DNA from 3 places in the Leifsonia sp. EB41 genome. Region 3 is predicted to be linked to each of the others. Evidence: predicted binding sites of a transcription regulator. Region 3 holds the regulator's gene; each other region holds the start of a gene.

Region 1 (6,018 bases), 1.1 Mb from region 3:
GCTGGGCGAGACGATCGACGACGCCGCGGGCGAGGCGTTCGACAAGGTGGCCCGCGTGCTCGGCCTCCCGTACCCGGGCGGACCGCAGATCGACCGCGTCGCCGCCGACGGCGACCCGCGCGCGATCCGGTTCCCGCGCGGGCTGACCAAGCCGAAGGACCTGGAGCGGCACCGCTACGACTTCTCCTTCTCCGGCCTCAAGACGGCGGTCGCCCGCTGGGTCGAGCAGCGCCAGGACGCCGGCGAGGAGGTGCCCGTCGCCGATGTGGCCGCGTCGTTCCGGGAGGCGGTGGCGGACGTGCTGATCACCAAGGCGATCGCCGCGTGCCTCGACCATGGCGTGCCGCGCCTGCTGCTCGGCGGCGGCGTCGTCGCGAACGCGCGCGTGCGCCAGCTCGCGGTGCAGCGGGCGGCCGAGGCGGGCGTGGCCCTGCGGATCCCGGCCCTCTCGCTGTGCACCGACAACGGCGCGATGATCGCGGCGCTCGGCGCGCAGCTCATCATGGCCGGGCGCGCGCCGAGCCGGCTGGACTTCGGCGCGGACTCCACCCTTCCGGTCACGGAGATTCAGGTCGCGGAGGTCTGAGCCGCCCGGAGATTTGCATGCGTTGACACGCTGCGCCCCCCACTGAGACGATGGATTCAGTACAGAAATTTCTCAGGAACTCACCAGAGAAGGAGATGGGCAGCATGTCCGATCCGAACACCCCGTCCGGCGCCCCGGAGCCCGAAGGGACGGACGGCAGCACGCCGGCCCAGCCGGTTTCGCCGTCCTCCGACATCCCGCCTGCGGCGGCGCCCGACGGCGTCCCGCCGACGCCCCCGGTGGCGCCTCCTGCGCCGCCCGCTCCGCCGGTCGCGCCCGGGTACGGCGCGCCGCAGCAGCCGTACGGGCAGCAGCCGCAGCAGCCGTACGGGCAGCAGCCGCAGCAGCCGTACGGCCAGCAGCCATACGGGCAGCAGCCGCAGCAGCCGTACGGCCAGCAGCCCTACGGTCAACAGCAGCCGTACGGCCAGCAGCCCGGCCAGCCCGGCCAGCCCGGTTACGGTCAGCCTGCCTACGGCCAGCCCGCGCCCGGCTACACGCAGCCCTACGCGACGGCGCCCGCGACCAAGTCGCCGATCCTCAGCATCCTGTCGCTCGTCGGCGGCATCCTGGGCATCGTCCTGAACCTCGCGTTCGGGATCGGCGCCCTTTTCGGCGTCGCTGCCATCGTCCTCGGTTTCATCGGCCGCACCAAGGAGCCGCAGGCCAAGGGCTTCTGGCTCACCGGGATCATCCTCGGATTCGTCTCGGTCGCCATCGCGATCATCTTCTGGATCTTCTGGGGGATCCTCGTGGCGAACCTGTCGAACACGTACCGGTACTGACCGGTCGCGCGGTCAGAGGCGCTCGGCGAGCAACGCCGTGTGACGTCCCGCGACCCTGGTCAGGATCAGGGTCGCGGGACGGTCGCCGGACAGCTTGAGACGCGTCCGGAGCGCGGCCGGGTCGACGTCCACGCCGCGCTTCTTGATCTCCAGCGTGCCGATCCCGCGCGCCCGCAGCGCCTTCTTGAGGTCCTTCTCGGCGAACGGCAGGGTCTCCAGGATGCGGAAGCCCGCCGCGAACGGCGTCGGCACGGGCTCGTCGGCCGTGATGTAGGCGATGCCGTCGCCGAGCATCCGGCCGTCGAGCCGCCGGGCCAGGTCCCCGATCAGGCGTGCGCGGATGACCGCGCCGTCCGGCTCGTAGAGGTACTCGCCCAGCTCGCCGGTCTCGGCGTCCTCGCTGTCGGCCTCCGCCGTCAGCTCGTTCGCCTCGTCGCCGCGCAGCACCAGGGCGGCGCGGCGGATGCCCGTGCGGGCGAGCGCGCCGAACCACAGCCCGAGCTCCACGACCTGCCCGTCGGCGGACACCCACTGGGCCTCCGCGGTCGACGGGATGAGGTCGCGGTCGAAGCCGGGGCCGAGCTTGAGCCCGACCGAACGGCCGGTCGCGAGCTCGTAGGCGAAGCCGAGCGACGGCGTGTAGTCGTCGGGATCGGTCAGCCGGTCGGTGTCGGTGTGGCCGGGCGTGCGGCGGGCAGGATCGAGGAAGACGCCGTCGATCGCGCGGAGGCTCACGTCCTCCGCCCGGCGGTGCTCGACCGTCGCCGAGGGGAAGGGGGCGAGGTTGAAGGCGGCGATCGCGGCGGTCACCTCGTCGGCCTCCACGGCCGTGACCTCCAGCTCCAGCGCCGCGAGGGCGAGCGCGTCGCCTCCGATGCCGCAGCCGAGGTCCGCGACGCGGGTCAGCCCGGCCGCCCGGAACCGGCCGGCGTGGCGCGCAGCGACCGACAGGCGCGTCGCCTGCTCCAGCCCCGCCTCGGTGAACAGCATCCGGGAGGCGAACTCGCCGAACTTGCCCACAGCCTTCTTGCGCAGCTTCGCCTGCGTCAGCACCGCCGCGACGAGCCCGGGGGAGTGGCCCTGCTTGCGCAGGTCGGTGACCATCGCGAGAACGTCCTTCTCGGACCGGTACGGGGGCAGCGAGTCGAGCAGTCGGAGGCCTTCGGGGCTCAGCAGCTCGACGAGTTCGGACCGGTCCATGTGCACCACGGTACCTTCTGGCACTCACGTTGCGGGACTGCTAACGCACCCCCTAGACTCGTGTTAGCACTCTCCGTGCGAGTTTGCTAACGCAAGCCGCGCAACGTATTGAGTTCGCAAAGACTGAGTTCACCAAAGAAAGAGGTCAACCGTGTCGGTCTCCATCAAGCCGCTCGAAGATCGCATCGTCATCAAGCAGGTCGAGGCTGAGCAGACCACTGCCTCCGGTCTGGTCATCCCCGACACCGCCAAGGAGAAGCCCCAGGAGGGCGAGGTCGTGGCCGTCGGACCGGGCCGCATCGACGACAACGGCAACCGCGTCCCGCTCGACGTCGCCGTCGGCGACAAGGTGATCTACTCCAAGTACGGGGGCACCGAGGTCAAGTTCGGCGGCGAGGACTACCTGGTCCTCTCGGCTCGCGACGTCCTCGCGGTCGTCGTCCGCTGACGCACCTCCTTTCGGCCGAGGCCCGGGCGCTGCTGCGCCCGGGCCTTCGTCGTCCCTCCGCGGGTGCTACGGCGCTGATCCGTGTCCCCGGTTCGGAGTAGTGTCGTGGGAGTGCCGCAGCCCCTCTCCGAACACCGCAGGTCCGGCCTGACCTACGCGATCTCCGCCTACGTCCTGTGGGGCATCCTCCCCATCTACTTCCTGGCTCTCGCGCCGGCCAGCGCCTGGGAGATCGTCGCCTGGCGGGTGCTCTTCTCGCTGGTGTTCTGCGCGATCGCGCTCACCGTCACGCGGACGTGGCGCACGTTCGGCGCCCTCCTGAAGGACCGCAGGGTCCTGTTCACGATGGGCCTCGCCGGAGCACTCATCTACGTCAACTGGCAGACGTACGTGCTGGCCACGGTCAGCGGTCACGTCGTAGAGGCCGCGCTCGGCTACTTCATCAACCCGATCGTGACCGTGTTCCTCGGCGTGATCGTCCAGCGCGAGCGGCTCCGCGTCGCCCAGTGGGTGGCGGTCGGCGTCAGCGTGATCGCCGTCGTCGTGCTCGCGATCGGCTACGGGCAGGTCCCGTGGATCGCGCTCATCCTGGCGTTCTCGTTCGGCTTCTACGGCCTCATCAAGAAGCGCGTCGGCGGCCGGGTCGACGCGGTCTCCGGGCTGACACTGGAGACGATGTGGCTGACGCCCGTCGCGATCGTGCAGCTCGTGGTCGTGAGCCTCACGGTCGGCCTGACGATCGGGAGCGACGGTCCGTGGCACACGGTGCTGCTCGTCGGCGCGGGCGTGATCACGGCCGTGCCGCTGCTGTTCTTCGCCGCGGCCTCCCGACGCCTGCCGCTGGTGTACATGGGATTCATCCAGTACTTCGCGCCGTTCATCCAGTTCATCGTCGGCGTCGCAGTGCTGAACGAGGCGATGCCGCCCGAGCGCTGGATCGGCTTCGCGATCGTCTGGCTGGCCCTCGCGATCCTCAGCGTGGACATGATCGTGGCGGCCCGCCAGGGGAAGAAGCAGGCCGAGCTGGATCTCGCGACGGTGGAGTGAGTTCGGCGCTCTGCTGCGGAATAACCGCCCAGCTTGTGCCGTTACGATGAATCATCCACAACTCGCGCGACCTTGATAGGGGTGAAATGGACCAGGCGGATCCGTTCGGATTCATCGGTTTGACCTACGACGACGTCATGCTCCTTCCCGGGCACACCGACGTCATCCCGAGCGAGGCGGACACCTCGACTCGCCTGACCAAGCGGATCAGCATGGCGACCCCGCTCCTCTCCAGCGCCATGGACACCGTGACCGAGTCGCGCATGGCCGTCGCCATGGCCCGGCACGGCGGCATCGGCATCATCCACCGCAACCTGTCCATCGAGGATCAGGCCACCAACGTCGACAAGGTGAAGCGGTCCGAGTCGGGCATGATCACCAACCCGGTGACCACCACCCCGGACGCCACCGTCGAGGAGGTCGACCTGCTCTGCGGGCAGTTCCGCGTCTCCGGCCTCCCGGTCGTAGAGGGCGACGGCAAGCTGGTCGGCATCATCACCAACCGCGACATGCGCTTCGTCTCCCCGTTCGAGCGGTCCACCACCCTCGTGCGCGACGTGATGACCCGCATGCCGCTCATCACCGCGCCGGTCGGAATCGACCCGGACTCCGCGGTCGCCATCTTCGCCGAGCACAAGATCGAGAAGCTCCCCCTCGTGGACGCCGACGGCCGGCTGCGCGGGCTCATCACCGTCAAGGACTTCGACAAGAGCGAGAAGTACCCGTTCGCCACCAAGGACGACGAAGGCCGCCTCCGCGTGGGCGCCGCGATCGGCTTCTTCGGCGACGCGTGGGACCGCGCGATGACCCTGGTCGACGCGGGCGTGGACGTCATCGTCGTGGACACCGCCAACGGCGACTCCGCCGGCGTGCTCGACATCATCCACCGTCTCAAGCACGAGCCGCGCGCCTCGCACGTCGACATCATCGGCGGCAACGTCGCGACCCGCTCCGGCGCACAGGCGCTCATCGACGCGGGAGCGGACGCCATCAAGGTCGGCGTCGGCCCGGGCTCCATCTGCACCACCCGCGTCGTCGCCGGTGTCGGTGTGCCGCAGGTGACCGCGGTCTACGAGGCCTCGCTGGCCGCGCGGGCGGCGGACATCCCGCTCATCGCCGACGGTGGCCTCCAGTACTCGGGCGACATCGCCAAGGCACTGGTCGCGGGCGCGGAGAGCGTCATGCTCGGCTCGCTGCTGGCCGGCACGGCCGAGTCGCCCGGCGACCTCGTGTTCGTCAATGGCAAGCAGTTCAAGAACTACCGCGGCATGGGGTCGCTGGGCGCCCTCCAGACCCGCGGCAAGAAGACCTCGTACTCGCGCGACCGCTACTTCCAGGCCGACGTCCCGAGCGACGAGCAGCTCATCGCCGAGGGCATCGAGGGCCAGGTGCCGTACCGCGGACCGCTGTCCGCGGTGGCGTACCAGCTCGTCGGCGGCCTCCGCCAGTCGATGTTCTACGTCGGTGCCCGCACCATCCCCGAGCTCAAGGAGCGCGGCCGGTTCGTCCGGATCACCGCCGCCGGCCTGAAGGAGTCGCACCCGCACGACATCCAGATGGTCGTGGAGGCGCCGAACTACCGTCGCTGACCCCCTCCGCCCGCTACCGCCAACGGAGGAGATCCTGCCCACCCGGGCCCGGATCTCCTCCGTTGTCTGCTTTCCGGGGGTGCCCGGACCGAACTCTCCTCCGTTGCCGACGCCGGTCGCGAACGGAGGACATCCGGTCGTGGGAGGGCGTGAATGTCGGGTAACGGAGGAGCTCCGGCCGTGGTGGGCTTGGTTCTCCTCCGTTGGCTGCGTTTCGGGGGGTGGGGGATGGGGATGTCCTCCGTTGTTGTCGGGGCCTGGGGCCAGGTCGGGGCTGGGCCTGGGCGATGGGATCGTCTAGGCTGGAAGGCTTTGTCCACGGGGAAGACAGGATTCCGGTCATGGGTCACATCGACGTCTCGG
Region 2 (6,018 bases), 920 kb from region 3:
GGCCTCCCGAAGCCGCTGCCGACCGAGCCGTGGCTCTACCTCGGCGGCGCGATCGGCTGCGTGTTCATCGCGGCCGCCGCGCTGCTCGTCCGGATCACGGGCGTGCTGCTGCTCGGTCTCGCGACCGTCGCCGGTCAGCTCGTGACCGCGCTCCTGCTCGACGTGTTCGCGCCAAGCTCGCCCGCGCCGGTCGCGTTCTCCACCGTCGCCGGAACGCTGCTCGCCCTCGTCGCCGTCGCCGTCGCCAGCATCCGCTGGCGCCGCCCCGCACGAACGAACTGACAGGACACGCCGCGCGGCAGGCGCGCGACGCGGCATGTCCTGTCAGACAGTTCGTCAGTCGAGCGTCGTCAGGAAGCGCTCGGGGTCGATGGAGGTCCGGTGGGCCTCCTTGCCGTCGTCCGGTACGCCGCCGACGTACAGCCAGCCGAGCAGGCGCTCGTTCTTGGCGAGGTCGTGCATCCGGTGCACGGCCTTCGACCTGGTGTGGTGGCCGGTGCGCCACATGACGCCCCAGCCGGCGTCGTGGAGCAGCAGGCTCAGGAGGTGCGCGACGCCCGCGGCGACGGCGTCCTGCTCCCAGCCCGGCACCTTCTCGTTCTTCGTGCGCACCGCGACGATCGCGAGCAGCAGCGACGAGCGCAGCGGCTTGGCCGCCAGTTTCTCGGCCTCCTCGCCGGTCGCCTTGGCGTCCTTCACGAACGCTCGGCCCAGCCGGATGCGCGCGTCGCCGCGCAGCTCGATGACCCGCCATGGATGCAGCGCCGAGTGGTCGGCGACGCGGCCGGCGGCGGCCACGAGCGGCAGCAGCTCCTCGTGCGTCGGCGCCGCGGAGGTCACGCGCGAGTACGACCGGCGCGCGGCGACCCGCTCGACGAGCTCGGACATCAGGCCTCTGGGGCGAAGTTCAGCGAGAGCGAGTTCATGCAGTAGCGGTCGCCGGTCGGGGTGCCGAAGCCGTCGGGGAACACGTGGCCCAGGTGGGAGCCGCAGTTCGCGCAGCGCACCTCGGTGCGGACCATGCCCAGGCTGTCGTCCTCCAGGAGCTGCACGGCCTCCGGCCGGATCGACTCGTAGAAGCTCGGCCAGCCGCAGCCGCTGTCGAACTTGGTGCCCGACTTGAACAGCTCCGCTCCGCACGCGGCGCAGGTGTAGAGGCCCGCGCGGCCCTCGTCGAGCAGCTCGCCGGTCCACGGCCGCTCCGTGCCCGCCTCGCGCAGCACCGCGTACTGCTCCGGGCTGAGCTCGCGGCGCCACTCCTCGTCGGTCTTCTCGAGCCCGTACCCGTTGGGCGCTGCGGCGCCCTGCGCGGCCTCGTCGTGCGATGCGCTCATCGTGCGTTCCTTTCGTCGTCCGTCCCCAGCCTAAACGGCGGCGCCTGTGCGGCTGTTCCCTGTTCGGCCTGCGACGTGCCGGGCGCAAACGGGTAACGCACAGGACAGCGCCCCTAGGATGAGGCGCGAGCGCGGGGAAGGGCTGACTCGAAGACGGTGAGGGGAGGCGGTGCACGTGGCGGAGGCTGCGGACCACCGGATCCCTGCGCCGGACGCGACCGGCCTGACCGACCGTGAGGCGGCCATCCTCGCGTTCGAGCGTCAGTGGTGGCGGCATGCCGGCGCCAAGGAGCAGGCCATCCGCGAGGAGTTCGGTCTCTCCGCCGCCCGGTACTATCAACTCCTCGGAGCGCTGATCGACCGACCGGAGGCGCTCAAGCACGACCCCATGCTCGTCAAGCGCCTGCTCCGGCTGCGCGAGACCCGGCTGGCAGCACGGCGATCCCGGACACTCCCGTCCGGCGACTGACACCGCGAGGAATCACCTGTAGATGGCAGAGAAGTACCCGAGAGACCGGTTCGACGACATCCCAGACGGTCTGCAGCGCGTCGGTGCGCACCGGGCTCCCCGGCCGAAGGGCCGCGGCTGGATCGCGGTCGGCTGGGCAGCGCTCGCCGTCGTCGTCCTCGTGGCAGCGGGCATCTTCGGCCTCTCACTGGTGAGCGGCTCCATCTCCTTCCACGGCTCGCCGAACTCCGCGAGCGGCACCCCGACGCCCACGGCGACGCCGACGCCGACGATCGTCCCGACCGTCGACCCGTCGCTGACGGTGAACGTTCTGAACGGCACCGCGACCTCCGGCCTCGGCGGCAAGGTCGGCGACACCCTGACGAAGGCGGGCTGGAAGGTCGGCGCCGTCGCGAACGCCGACAAGCAGGACCTCACGCAGACGATCGTGTACTACTCCGACCCCAAGAACCAGGCGGCGGCGCTCGGAGCGGCGCAGTCGCTCCCCGGCGCGACCATCGCGCTCACGCAGGACTTCGCGGCCAGCGGCGCCGACCTGACCGTGGTCGTCGGCAGCGACTACAAGGGCTGACACCGCGTCGTTCCGCGCGTGTACGCGCGCTCATCCCTTTGTTTCACGCGTGTTTAACTTTGGGCCGATTTGGTAACGGATTGGCCAAAAGACTGGCGGAAACGGCTATTGCAAGCATTAGGATCGGGAGTCAACGCGCGGCGCTGGACCACGCGAGCGACACAGCAATGGGAGTAATGCATGGCGAACGGGACCGTGAAGTGGTTCAACGCTGAAAAGGGCTACGGATTCATCACCGTCGAGGGTGGGGGACAGGACGTTTTCGTTCATTACTCCGCAATCGACATGAACGGCTACAAGGTTCTCGAAGAGGGCCAGCAGGTGCAGTTCGAGGTCGGCTCGGGCAACAAGGGCCCGCAGGCCGAGTCGGTGCGTCCGCTGTAGTACGCAGCGATCGGCAAGACCATATAAGAGGAGCGTCGCCCTTCGGGGCGGCGCTCCTTTTTCTGTGTCCGCCGTCCTGGCGCAACCTCGGTCGCAGGCTCCCTCGGCGCTGGGGTCGCGCATCGCTCCGCGCTGCCCCTAGCTCCACCGCGCTTGCACTCCACTGGCGCGAGTGCCAGAATCGCTTTAGCACTCCGCCTGATCGAGTGCTAACACACCGAATCTTTCGCAGACGTCCGGGAGGGACGAGAAACACATGGCAAAGATCATTGCTTTCGACGAGGAAGCGCGTCGCGGCCTCGAGCGCGGCCTCAACATCCTGGCCGACACCGTCAAGGTGACGCTGGGCCCGCGCGGTCGCAACGTCGTCCTCGAGAAGAAGTGGGGCGCTCCCACCATCACGAACGACGGCGTCTCCATCGCGAAGGAGATCGAGCTCGACGACCCGTACGAGAAGATCGGCGCTGAGCTGGTCAAGGAGGTCGCCAAGAAGACCGACGACGTCGCGGGCGACGGCACCACCACCGCCACCGTGCTCGCTCAGGCGCTCGTCAAGGAGGGCCTCCGCAACGTGGCCGCCGGCGCCGACCCCATCACGCTGAAGCGCGGCATCGAGAAGGCCGTCGCGGCCGTCACCGAGGAACTCATCGCCAGCGCCAAGGAGGTCGAGACCAAGGCCGAGATCGCCGCCACCGCGTCCATCTCCGCCGGCGACACCACCATCGGCGAGATCATCGCCGAGGCCATCGACAAGGTCGGCAAGGAGGGCGTCGTCACCGTCGAGGAGTCGAACACCTTCGGCACCGAGCTCGAGCTGACCGAGGGCATGCGCTTCGACAAGGGCTTCCTGTCGCAGTACTTCGTCACCGACCAGGACCGCCAGGAGGCGGTGTTCGAGGACACCTACATCCTCATCGCCAACCAGAAGATCTCCTCGATCAAGGACCTGCTCCCGATCGTCGACAAGGTCATCCAGGCCAACAAGCAGCTCCTCATCATCGCCGAGGACGTCGACGGGGAGGCCCTGGCCACCCTGATCGTCAACAAGATCCGCGGCATCTTCAAGTCCGTCGCCGTCAAGGCCCCGGGCTTCGGCGACCGCCGCAAGGCCATGCTGCAGGACATCGCGATCCTCACCGGCGGCCAGGTCATCTCCGAGGAGGTCGGCCTCAAGCTCGAGAACGTCACCCTCGACCTGCTCGGCCAGGCCCGCAAGGTCGTCATCACCAAGGACGAGACCACCATCGTCGAGGGCGCGGGCGACCCCGACGCCATCGCCGGCCGCGTGGCCCAGATCCGTGGCGAGATCGAGAACACCGACTCGGACTACGACCGTGAGAAGCTCCAGGAGCGCCTCGCGAAGCTCGCCGGCGGCGTCGCCGTCATCAAGGCGGGCGCGGCCACCGAGGTCGAGCTCAAGGAGCGCAAGCACCGCATCGAGGACGCCGTCCGCAACGCGAAGGCCGCCGTCGAGGAGGGCATCGTCGCCGGTGGTGGCGTCGCTCTCATCCAGGCCGGCAAGACCGCCTTCGAGAAGCTGTCGCTCACGGGCGACGAGGCGACCGGCGCGAACATCGTCCGCGTCGCCATCGAGGCGCCGCTGAAGCAGATCGCCATCAACGCGGGCCTCGAGGCCGGCGTCGTGGTCGCCAAGGTGCGCGAGCTCCCCGTGGGTCACGGCCTCAACGCCGCGACCGGCGAGTACGTCGACATGCTGGCCTCCGGCATCAACGACCCGGTGAAGGTCACCCGCTCGGCGCTGCAGAACGCCGCGTCCATCGCGGGCCTGTTCCTCACCACCGAGGCCGTCGTCGCCGACAAGCCCGAGCGGAACCCGGCCCCGGCCGGCGACCCGGGCGCCGGCATGGACTTCTGAGTCCGTCCGACACGCAGTAGAGGGCGTCTCCCGTTCGCGGGAGGCGCCCTCTTCGCTGTTATCGTCGTCACGACCGGGGCGGAGGCGGAGCATGGCGGCGACACGGTGGTCTCGGGCGAGGGCGGTCGCCGGGCTGGCTGCCGCGCTGCTCTGCCTCACGGGCTGCCAGGCGCTCGGGCTGCCGGGCGCCGGGCCGACGAGCCCGACAGCGACCTCCGCGCCCGCCGTGGATGTCGCACCGCCCCTCGACTGCGCCGCTTTCACCGCGACGCCCGCGGTGGAGGCCCTGCTCGGCGGCGCCGCGCCCCTGGCGACGACCCCGGCGGACGCGCTCACGACACCGGCCGGGCGCGGGCCGTTCGGCGCCCAGTCGGCGGGCGGCGGCTGGTGCCGCTGGGGCGACGACCCGGACGCGTCCGCCGCCGCGAGCACGGCGCCGGTCCACGTGCTCTCCGTCCAGCTCCTCCCGCACGCGGCAGCGAACTGGCAGTCGCAGGCCCAGCAGTACCCCCTGACCGCGGCGACGGGCGCGCACTACGACGGCGGCGAGTCCCGAGGCGGCGACTGCGGCCCGGCGACGCCGGGGACGGGCACCACCTGCCACACGAACGTGCTGGTCGGCAGCTCGTGGCTGGCAGTCGACGCCGTGAGCAGCACCTCGTCCATCGACGAGAAGGCGTTCCACGCGCTCGTCCAGTCGTTCGTCCCCACTGTCGCCGCGATCGACGCTCACGCCACGACGCCCGCCCCGGTGAAGCCCCTGTCCTGCGGCGACGCCGCCTGGCTGAAGGCCGTCGCCGGCGTCTACGGCCCGGCGTCGGTCGCCGTGCTCGCCCCGGCCGCGACCTTCGGAATGCAGAACGCGCTCGTCGCCGATCCACGGGTGACGGTCTGTGCGTACCGCGCGGGCACAGGGGACTCCCCGCTCCTCGGCACCGTCTCCGTCCTCCGCGGCGGGCCCGCCGCGTACGCGACCTATCACGGCCTCGTCGTGGGCCGTGACCCGGACGCCAGCGGCGGCACGATCCAGCTCGGCAGCACCGAGCTCGCCACGCTGGTCCGCCACACCGACGCGTCGGGGTCGACGCCCGCCGAGACGGTGGTCGACGCTGTGGTCGGAGACGCCTGGATCCAGTTCGCCGCGGTGTCCGGCTCCGACGACCAGGCGGCCTCTGTCGTGCAGTGGGTGGCCGGCCGGCTCTGACGCGGCCGAAGGGTCAGAGGCTTGCGCGCGGTGGCTGCGTCACGCGGCTCGGGTCCACCAGCGGCAGGGACACCCGGAAGGTTGCGCCTCCGCCGTCGGTCTCCACGACCTCCACGGTGCCGTGGTGCGCCGCGACGATCGAGGAGACGATCGCCAGGCCCAGGCCGCTGCCGCCGGTCT
Region 3 (6,018 bases):
GCGGGGTCGGGTTCGCACTCCACCCGCGTTTGACGCAGGATAGAGGGCATGCGCCGAACGAGCTTCACCGACCAGCCCGTCACGTACGGGTTCATCGGCGGCACGCAGGCCGCTGACCTGCTCTACTATCCGCCGAAGGGGTACCGGCCGCTGGAGCGGAAGGTGCGGCTGGGCAGCGGCGAGGAGCGGTTCGAGACCGCTGCGGCCGTGCTGATGACGTGGGGCGTGCAGCGCAACAGCGGCATCCGGGTGACCGACGTCAACGAGGGCACCGGCGTCCAGTACGAGGGCATCGAGTTCGATGAGGACGGCACCCCGAAGCGGATGCGTGAGCACAAGGCGGCGGAGGACGTGTTCGCCGACGACGGCACACCATTCATCCAGAACGGGATGACCGCAGTCCTCAAAGTGCCGTTCGGGCCGTTCAAGGTGTCCGCGCCCTGCCGGGTCGTCTACGTGGTCGACGAGCCGCACCGCCGCGGGTTCGCGTACGGCACGCTGAAGGGGCATCCCGAGAGCGGCGAGGAGGCCTTCCTGGTCGAGATGCGTGACGACGGGACCGTGTGGTTCGTGCTGCGCGCGTTCTCCCGGCCCTCCAACGCGTTCTACCGGCTGACCTCGCCCGTCTTGCGCGCCACGCAGAAGCGGTTCACCAAGCGGTACCTGCGCTCGCTGCTGCCTGCGCGGGCGGCCTGATGCCCGGCGCCCTCCCGCTCGGCGATCCGGCTCCCGCGGACGGCCTCCTCCCCGCGAGCACGGCCGCAGGCGCCGCCGAGCGCGACTTCGGCGTGTACCTGCACGTGCCGTTCTGCCGGGTGCGCTGCGGCTACTGCGACTTCAACACCTACACTGCGACCGAGCTGCGCGGCGTCGCCCAGTCCGACTACGCCGGCCACGCGATCCGGGAGGTCGGCTTCGCGCGGGAGGCGCTGGAGCGCAGCGGCGTCCCGGCCCGGGAGGTGTCCACCGTGTTCTTCGGCGGCGGCACGCCCACGCTGCTGCCGCCCGCCGACCTCGGCGCCATGCTCGGCGCGGTGCGCGACGCGTGGGGGATCGCGGACGGCGCGGAGGTGACCACGGAGGCCAACCCCGACTCGGTCGACGCCGACGACCTCCGGCGGCTGGCCGACGCCGGCTTCACGCGCGTGTCGTTCGGGATGCAGTCCGCGGTGCCGAGCGTGCTCGCCACGCTGGAGCGCACGCACGACCCGGAGCGCGTCCCGCTCGTCGTCCGGTGGGCGCGGGAGGCCGGCCTCCAGGTCAGCCTCGACCTGATCTACGGCACTCCGGGCGAGACTCTGGACGACTGGTCGCGGTCGCTGGAGGCCGCGCTGGCGTGCGAGCCCGACCACGTGTCGGCGTACGCGCTGATCGTGGAGCCCGGCACGAAGCTGGCGCGGCAGATCCACTCGGGCGCCGTCCAGGAGCCGGACGACGACCTGGAGGCCGACATGTACGAGCTCGCCGACGCGCGGCTCGGCGCGGCGGGCTACGGCTGGTATGAGGTCAGCAACTGGGCGAGCGACGACGCGCACCGCTCCCGGCACAACCTGGCCTACTGGCTCGGCCACGACTGGTGGGGTGTCGGGCCCGGCGCGCACAGCCACGTCGGCGGCGTGCGCTGGTGGAACGTGAAGCATCCCGCCGCGTACGCGCAGCGCGTGCTGGCGGCGGAGTCTCCCGCCGCCGGCCGCGAGACGCTGGACGCCGAGACCCGGCGGGTGGAGCGCGTGCTGCTGCTCACCCGCATCCGGGAGGGGCTGCGCACCGAGGAGCTGACCGGCGAAGGCCGCCGCGCCGTCGCCGGGCTGATCGCCGACGGCCTGGTGGACGCGAAAGCCGCCCTCGCCGGGTCGGTGGTGCTGACCCTGCGGGGGCGGCTGCTGGCGGACGCCGTCGTGCGACGGCTCCTCGCCGAGGAGTAGCGCTCTAGCTGAGGAACCGGATCGCGATCGGGTACGTGTAGAACGCGCCCTGGTTGGCCTTCACGGCGGCGATGATGCTGAAGACGATGTTCAGCACCCAGACGGCGAGGAAGATCAGCACGCCGATGCCGACGATGCTCAGGATGATGCCGACCACGTAGGCGATCGCGAGCGTGATCTGGAAGTTCAGCGCCGTCGCGGTGTGCGAGCGGATGAACGGGCCGCGGTCCTTGAGCACGAGGTAGCCGACGAGCGCGGGGATGAAGCTGAACAGGATGCCGCCGACGTGGATGAGCGTCGCCCACAGCTTCTCGTCGGCCGGGCTGAGCTGCGGCTGCTGACCTCCGTACGGCTGCTGCGGGGGCGGCGGCGGGGGCGGGGGCGTTGCGGACATGGTCGTGTTCTCCTCCGGTGAGTGGGAATGACGGGTCTCAGCCTAGGGGGCGGAGGGTGATCCTGAGAAGGAGCCGAGAGCCCTTTCCCGGGATCCGCCGCCCGTCCCGTCGCTGCGGCGCGCTACTTGATGAAGCGGAAGTTCAGCGGGTACCGGTACGTCCCACCGCTGTTCACGCGCACGAAACCGAGGATCGAGAACACCAGGTTGACGATGTACAGCACCCACGGGATGAGGAGGCTGAACAGCAGGTAGCCGATGCCGAAGGTGAACGTGCCGATGATCACACCGAGGATCTGGGAGACGACCCAGACCAGGATCCAGGTGATCTGCCAGTTCAGCGCCTCCTTGGCCTCCTGGTTGGTCAGCTGGCCCCTGTCCTTGAAGACGAGCCAGATGATGAGGGAGGGCAGGAACCACAGGATCCCGCCGAGGTGGGCGAACGACGCCCACTGCTTGTCCTGCGCCGGGTCGAGAGGAGCGGCGGCGGCGCTCGCGTACTCCTGGGGCGGCGGGACGGCGCCGGCGGGCTGGCCCGCGTAGGGCTGCTGAGGAGGCACCGCACCGGCGGGCTGGCCGGGTGCGGATCCGTAGGGCTGCTGCGGAGGAGGCTGCTGCCCGTACGGCTGTTGCGGAGGCTGTTCGCCCTGGCCGTCGGCCGGGGGCTGGTTCGGGTCTGACATGAGGAGAACCCTTTCGTGGGCGGCTGCGGGGGGCTTTCCTGAGCCGGTGCGCAAAGGGTACTGCTCGGGAGCCGCGCGGTAAATGATCCGTGTCGCGTCATGACCGCCCTCCGACGCCGACGCGATATGATTAGCACTCAGGTTCAGCGAGTGCCAGCGCGCTCGATGTTGTCCCGTGCTCGATGCTCGGGCGCCGAAGAGACGACAGGAGGCGGTTCGCGTGGTCTCGGAACGCAGTCTGGAAGTGCTCCGCGTCATCGTGCAGGACTACGTCGCCTCGCGGGAGCCGGTGGGCTCCAAGAGCATCGTGGAGCGGCACGCGTTCGGCGTTTCGGCGGCGACGATCCGCAACGACATGGCCCTCCTCGAGGAGGAGGAGCTGATCGTCGCCCCGCACACCTCCTCCGGCCGGGTGCCGACCGACAAGGGCTACCGGCTGTTCGTGGACCACCTCGCGGAGGCCCGTCCGCTGTCGGCGGCGCAGCGCACCGCGATCGAGGCGTTCCTCGGCCAGTCGGTCGACGTGGACGACGTGCTCTCGCGCACGGTCCGGCTGCTGTCGCAGCTCACCAACCAGGTCGCCCTCGTGCAGTACCCGTCGGTGGCGCGCTCGCGCATCCGGCACATCGAACTGGTGGCGCTCGGCTCCCGCCGGCTGCTGAGCGTGCTCATCACCGACTCCGGCGCGGTCGAGCAGCGCGTCATCGAGTTGCAGGAAGAGCTGGACGACGCCGAGATCGCCGAGATCCGCGGCGCGATCAACGGCGCGGCCGCCGGTCTCTCGCTCGCCGACGCGGCGGTGCGGCTGCGCGACCTCCCCGGCCACCTGACCGACCGCACGCGCGCGCTCGTGGCGCCGGTCGCGGGGGCACTCCTCGACCAGATCGCCGCCAACCGGCAGGACAAGCTGGTCATGGCGGGCGCCGCCAACCTGGCGCGCACCGAGACCGACTTCCCCGGGTCCATCACGCCGGTGCTGGAGGCCATCGAGGAGCAGGTCGTCCTGCTGCGGCTCTTCGACGAGATGGCGCTCGACCAGCACGGCGTCGCGGTCAGCATCGGCCGCGAGAACGCCGTCATCGGCCTGACCGAGACCTCGGTCATGTCGAGCGGCTACAGTTCGGGCTCCGACCTGGCCCGCGTGGGCCTGCTCGGCCCGCTCCGGATGGACTACTCGGGGAACATGGCGGCGGTCCGCGCCGTTGCACGTTACCTCTCCCGCCTTCTCGGCGACTGACCCAGACCTCACGAACTCCGACGCACCGAACAGAAGGAACAGCCTTACGTGGCCGACCACTACGAAGTCCTCGGCGTTGACCGCAACGCCACCCCCGACGAGATCAAGAAGGCGTACCGCCGGCTCGCGCGCGAGCTGCACCCGGACGTCAACCCGAGCTCCGAGGCGCAGGAGCGTTTCAAGCTCGTCACCCACGCCTACGACGTGCTGAGCGACCCGCAGCAGCGGCAGCAGTACGACCTGGGCGGATCCGGCAGCTTCGGCGGCGGGGGAGGAGCGGGCGACTTCGCCGGCTTCGGCGACATCTTCGAGACGTTCTTCGGCGGGGGAGGCGGCGCCACCCGCGGACCCCGCTCCCGGCGCGAGCGCGGCCAGGACGCCCTGCTGCGCGTGGAGGTCGACCTCGACGAGGTCGTGTTCGGGACGCACCGCGACCTGGACGTCGACACCGCCGTCGTCTGCGAGACCTGCGGCGGCTCCTGCTGCCAGCCCGGCACGGCGCCCGTCACCTGCGACATCTGCCACGGCACCGGCAGCATCCAGCGCTCGGTGCGCTCGCTGCTCGGCAACGTGATGACCTCCAGCCCGTGCGGGAGCTGCCGCGGCTACGGCACCGTCATCGCCACGCCGTGCGTCACCTGCCAGGGCCAGGGCCGCGTGCGCGCGCGCCGATCGGTGCCGGTGGACATCCCCGCCGGTGTCGACACGGGACTCCGGCTGCAGATGCCGGGATCGGGCGAGGCCGGTCCCGCCGGCGGCCCGAACGGCGACCTGTACCTGGAGATCAAGGTCAAGCACCACGACGTGTTCAGCCGAGACGGCGACGACCTGCTCTGCACGCTGGAGGTCTCGATGACCGACGCCATCCTCGGCACCACGGCGACCGTGAAGGCGCTGGACGGCGACATCCGCCTGGAGCTGAAGCCCGGCATCCAGAGCGCCGACATCGTCTCGGTGAAGGACCGCGGCATCACGCACCTGCGCGGCAGCGGCCGCGGCGACCTGCGGGTGGGCATCCAGGTGGTCACGCCGACGAAGCTCGACCACAAGGAGAAGGAGCTGATCAAGAAGTTCGCCGAGACGCACCACAACCCGGATCCGTCGCTCGCGCGCTTCCAGCAGGGCCTCTTCGCCAAGCTCCGCGACCGGTTCCTCAACCTCTGACGGGACGACGATGAGCTCCCTCTATCTGCGCGAAGACCTCGCCGATGTCGAGGTGGGCGCCCGGCTCACGCTGACGGGCCCGGAGGCCAAGCACGCCGCGACGGTCAACCGCACCCGTCCGGGCGAGAGCGTCCTCATCGGCAACGGCCGGGGCCTGGTCGCGTCGGGCGAGGTGCTGGTCGCGACCAGCGCGGAGCTGACTATCGACGTGGAGGCCGTGGAGCGCGTCCCGCGCGCCGAGCCGGCGATCACGCTCGTGCAGGCGCTGGCGAAGGGCGACCGCGACGAGCTCGCCGTCCAGGCGGCGACGGAGCTCGGAGTGGACGCGGTGGTGCCGTGGTCGGCCTCCCGGTCGGTGTCGCGCTGGGAGGGCGCCAAGGTGGCGAAGGGGCGCGACCGCTGGGCGGCGATCGTGCGCGAGGCGAGCAAGCAGTCGATCCGGGCGTGGACGCCGGAGGTCGGCGAGCTGGCCACGACGAAGCAGGTGGCGGCGCTGGCGGCGACGCACCGGGTGCTGGTGCTGGAGCCGGGCGCTGCGGACGCGCTGACGGCGATCCGCCCGGACGGGCGGCCGCTGGCGCTGGTGGTCGGGCCCGAGGGCGGGATCTCACCGCA

What was found. Region 3 encodes HrcA, which represses chaperone genes, less so after heat shock. Its sites were predicted from a motif close to TTNGCACTCGNNNNNNNCGAGTGCNAA; they were not measured.
Region 1: groES (co-chaperone GroES) is a predicted target of HrcA. The motif match lies at 2,589-2,615, and genes of this name have one in related genera.
Region 2: groL (chaperonin GroEL) is a predicted target of HrcA. The motif match lies at 2,945-2,971, and genes of this name have one in related genera.

What each region holds. Positions count from the first base shown of each region.
Region 1 is NZ_JBGCCJ010000001.1:1,360,336-1,366,353, reverse strand. It holds partial or broken gene tsaD (tRNA (adenosine(37)-N6)-threonylcarbamoyltransferase complex transferase subunit TsaD) at 1-586, shown strand, start outside; gene ABH923_RS06670 (DUF4190 domain-containing protein) at 691-1,371, shown strand; gene ABH923_RS06665 (SAM-dependent methyltransferase) at 1,384-2,571, opposite strand; gene groES (co-chaperone GroES) at 2,723-3,019, shown strand; gene rarD (EamA family transporter RarD) at 3,131-4,066, shown strand; gene guaB (IMP dehydrogenase) at 4,153-5,655, shown strand; gene ABH923_RS06645 (ABC-F family ATP-binding cassette domain-containing protein) at 5,997-6,018, shown strand, end outside.
Region 2 is NZ_JBGCCJ010000001.1:1,188,592-1,194,609, reverse strand. It holds gene ABH923_RS05825 (DMT family transporter) at 1-282, shown strand, start outside; gene ABH923_RS05820 (nitroreductase family protein) at 337-888, opposite strand; gene msrB (peptide-methionine (R)-S-oxide reductase MsrB) at 888-1,334, opposite strand; gene ABH923_RS05810 (DUF3263 domain-containing protein) at 1,504-1,803, shown strand; gene ABH923_RS05805 (LytR C-terminal domain-containing protein) at 1,826-2,374, shown strand; gene ABH923_RS05800 (cold-shock protein) at 2,555-2,758, shown strand; gene groL (chaperonin GroEL) at 3,015-4,634, shown strand; gene ABH923_RS05790 (hypothetical protein) at 4,726-5,838, shown strand; gene ABH923_RS05785 (ATP-binding protein) at 5,852-6,018, opposite strand, start outside.
Region 3 is NZ_JBGCCJ010000001.1:272,088-278,105, reverse strand. It holds gene ABH923_RS01380 (DUF1990 family protein) at 49-696, shown strand; gene hemW (radical SAM family heme chaperone HemW) at 696-1,925, shown strand; gene ABH923_RS01370 (DUF4870 domain-containing protein) at 1,930-2,319, opposite strand; gene ABH923_RS01365 (DUF4870 domain-containing protein) at 2,442-3,002, opposite strand; gene hrcA (heat-inducible transcriptional repressor HrcA) at 3,223-4,239, shown strand; gene dnaJ (molecular chaperone DnaJ) at 4,288-5,403, shown strand; gene ABH923_RS01350 (16S rRNA (uracil(1498)-N(3))-methyltransferase) at 5,414-6,018, shown strand, end outside.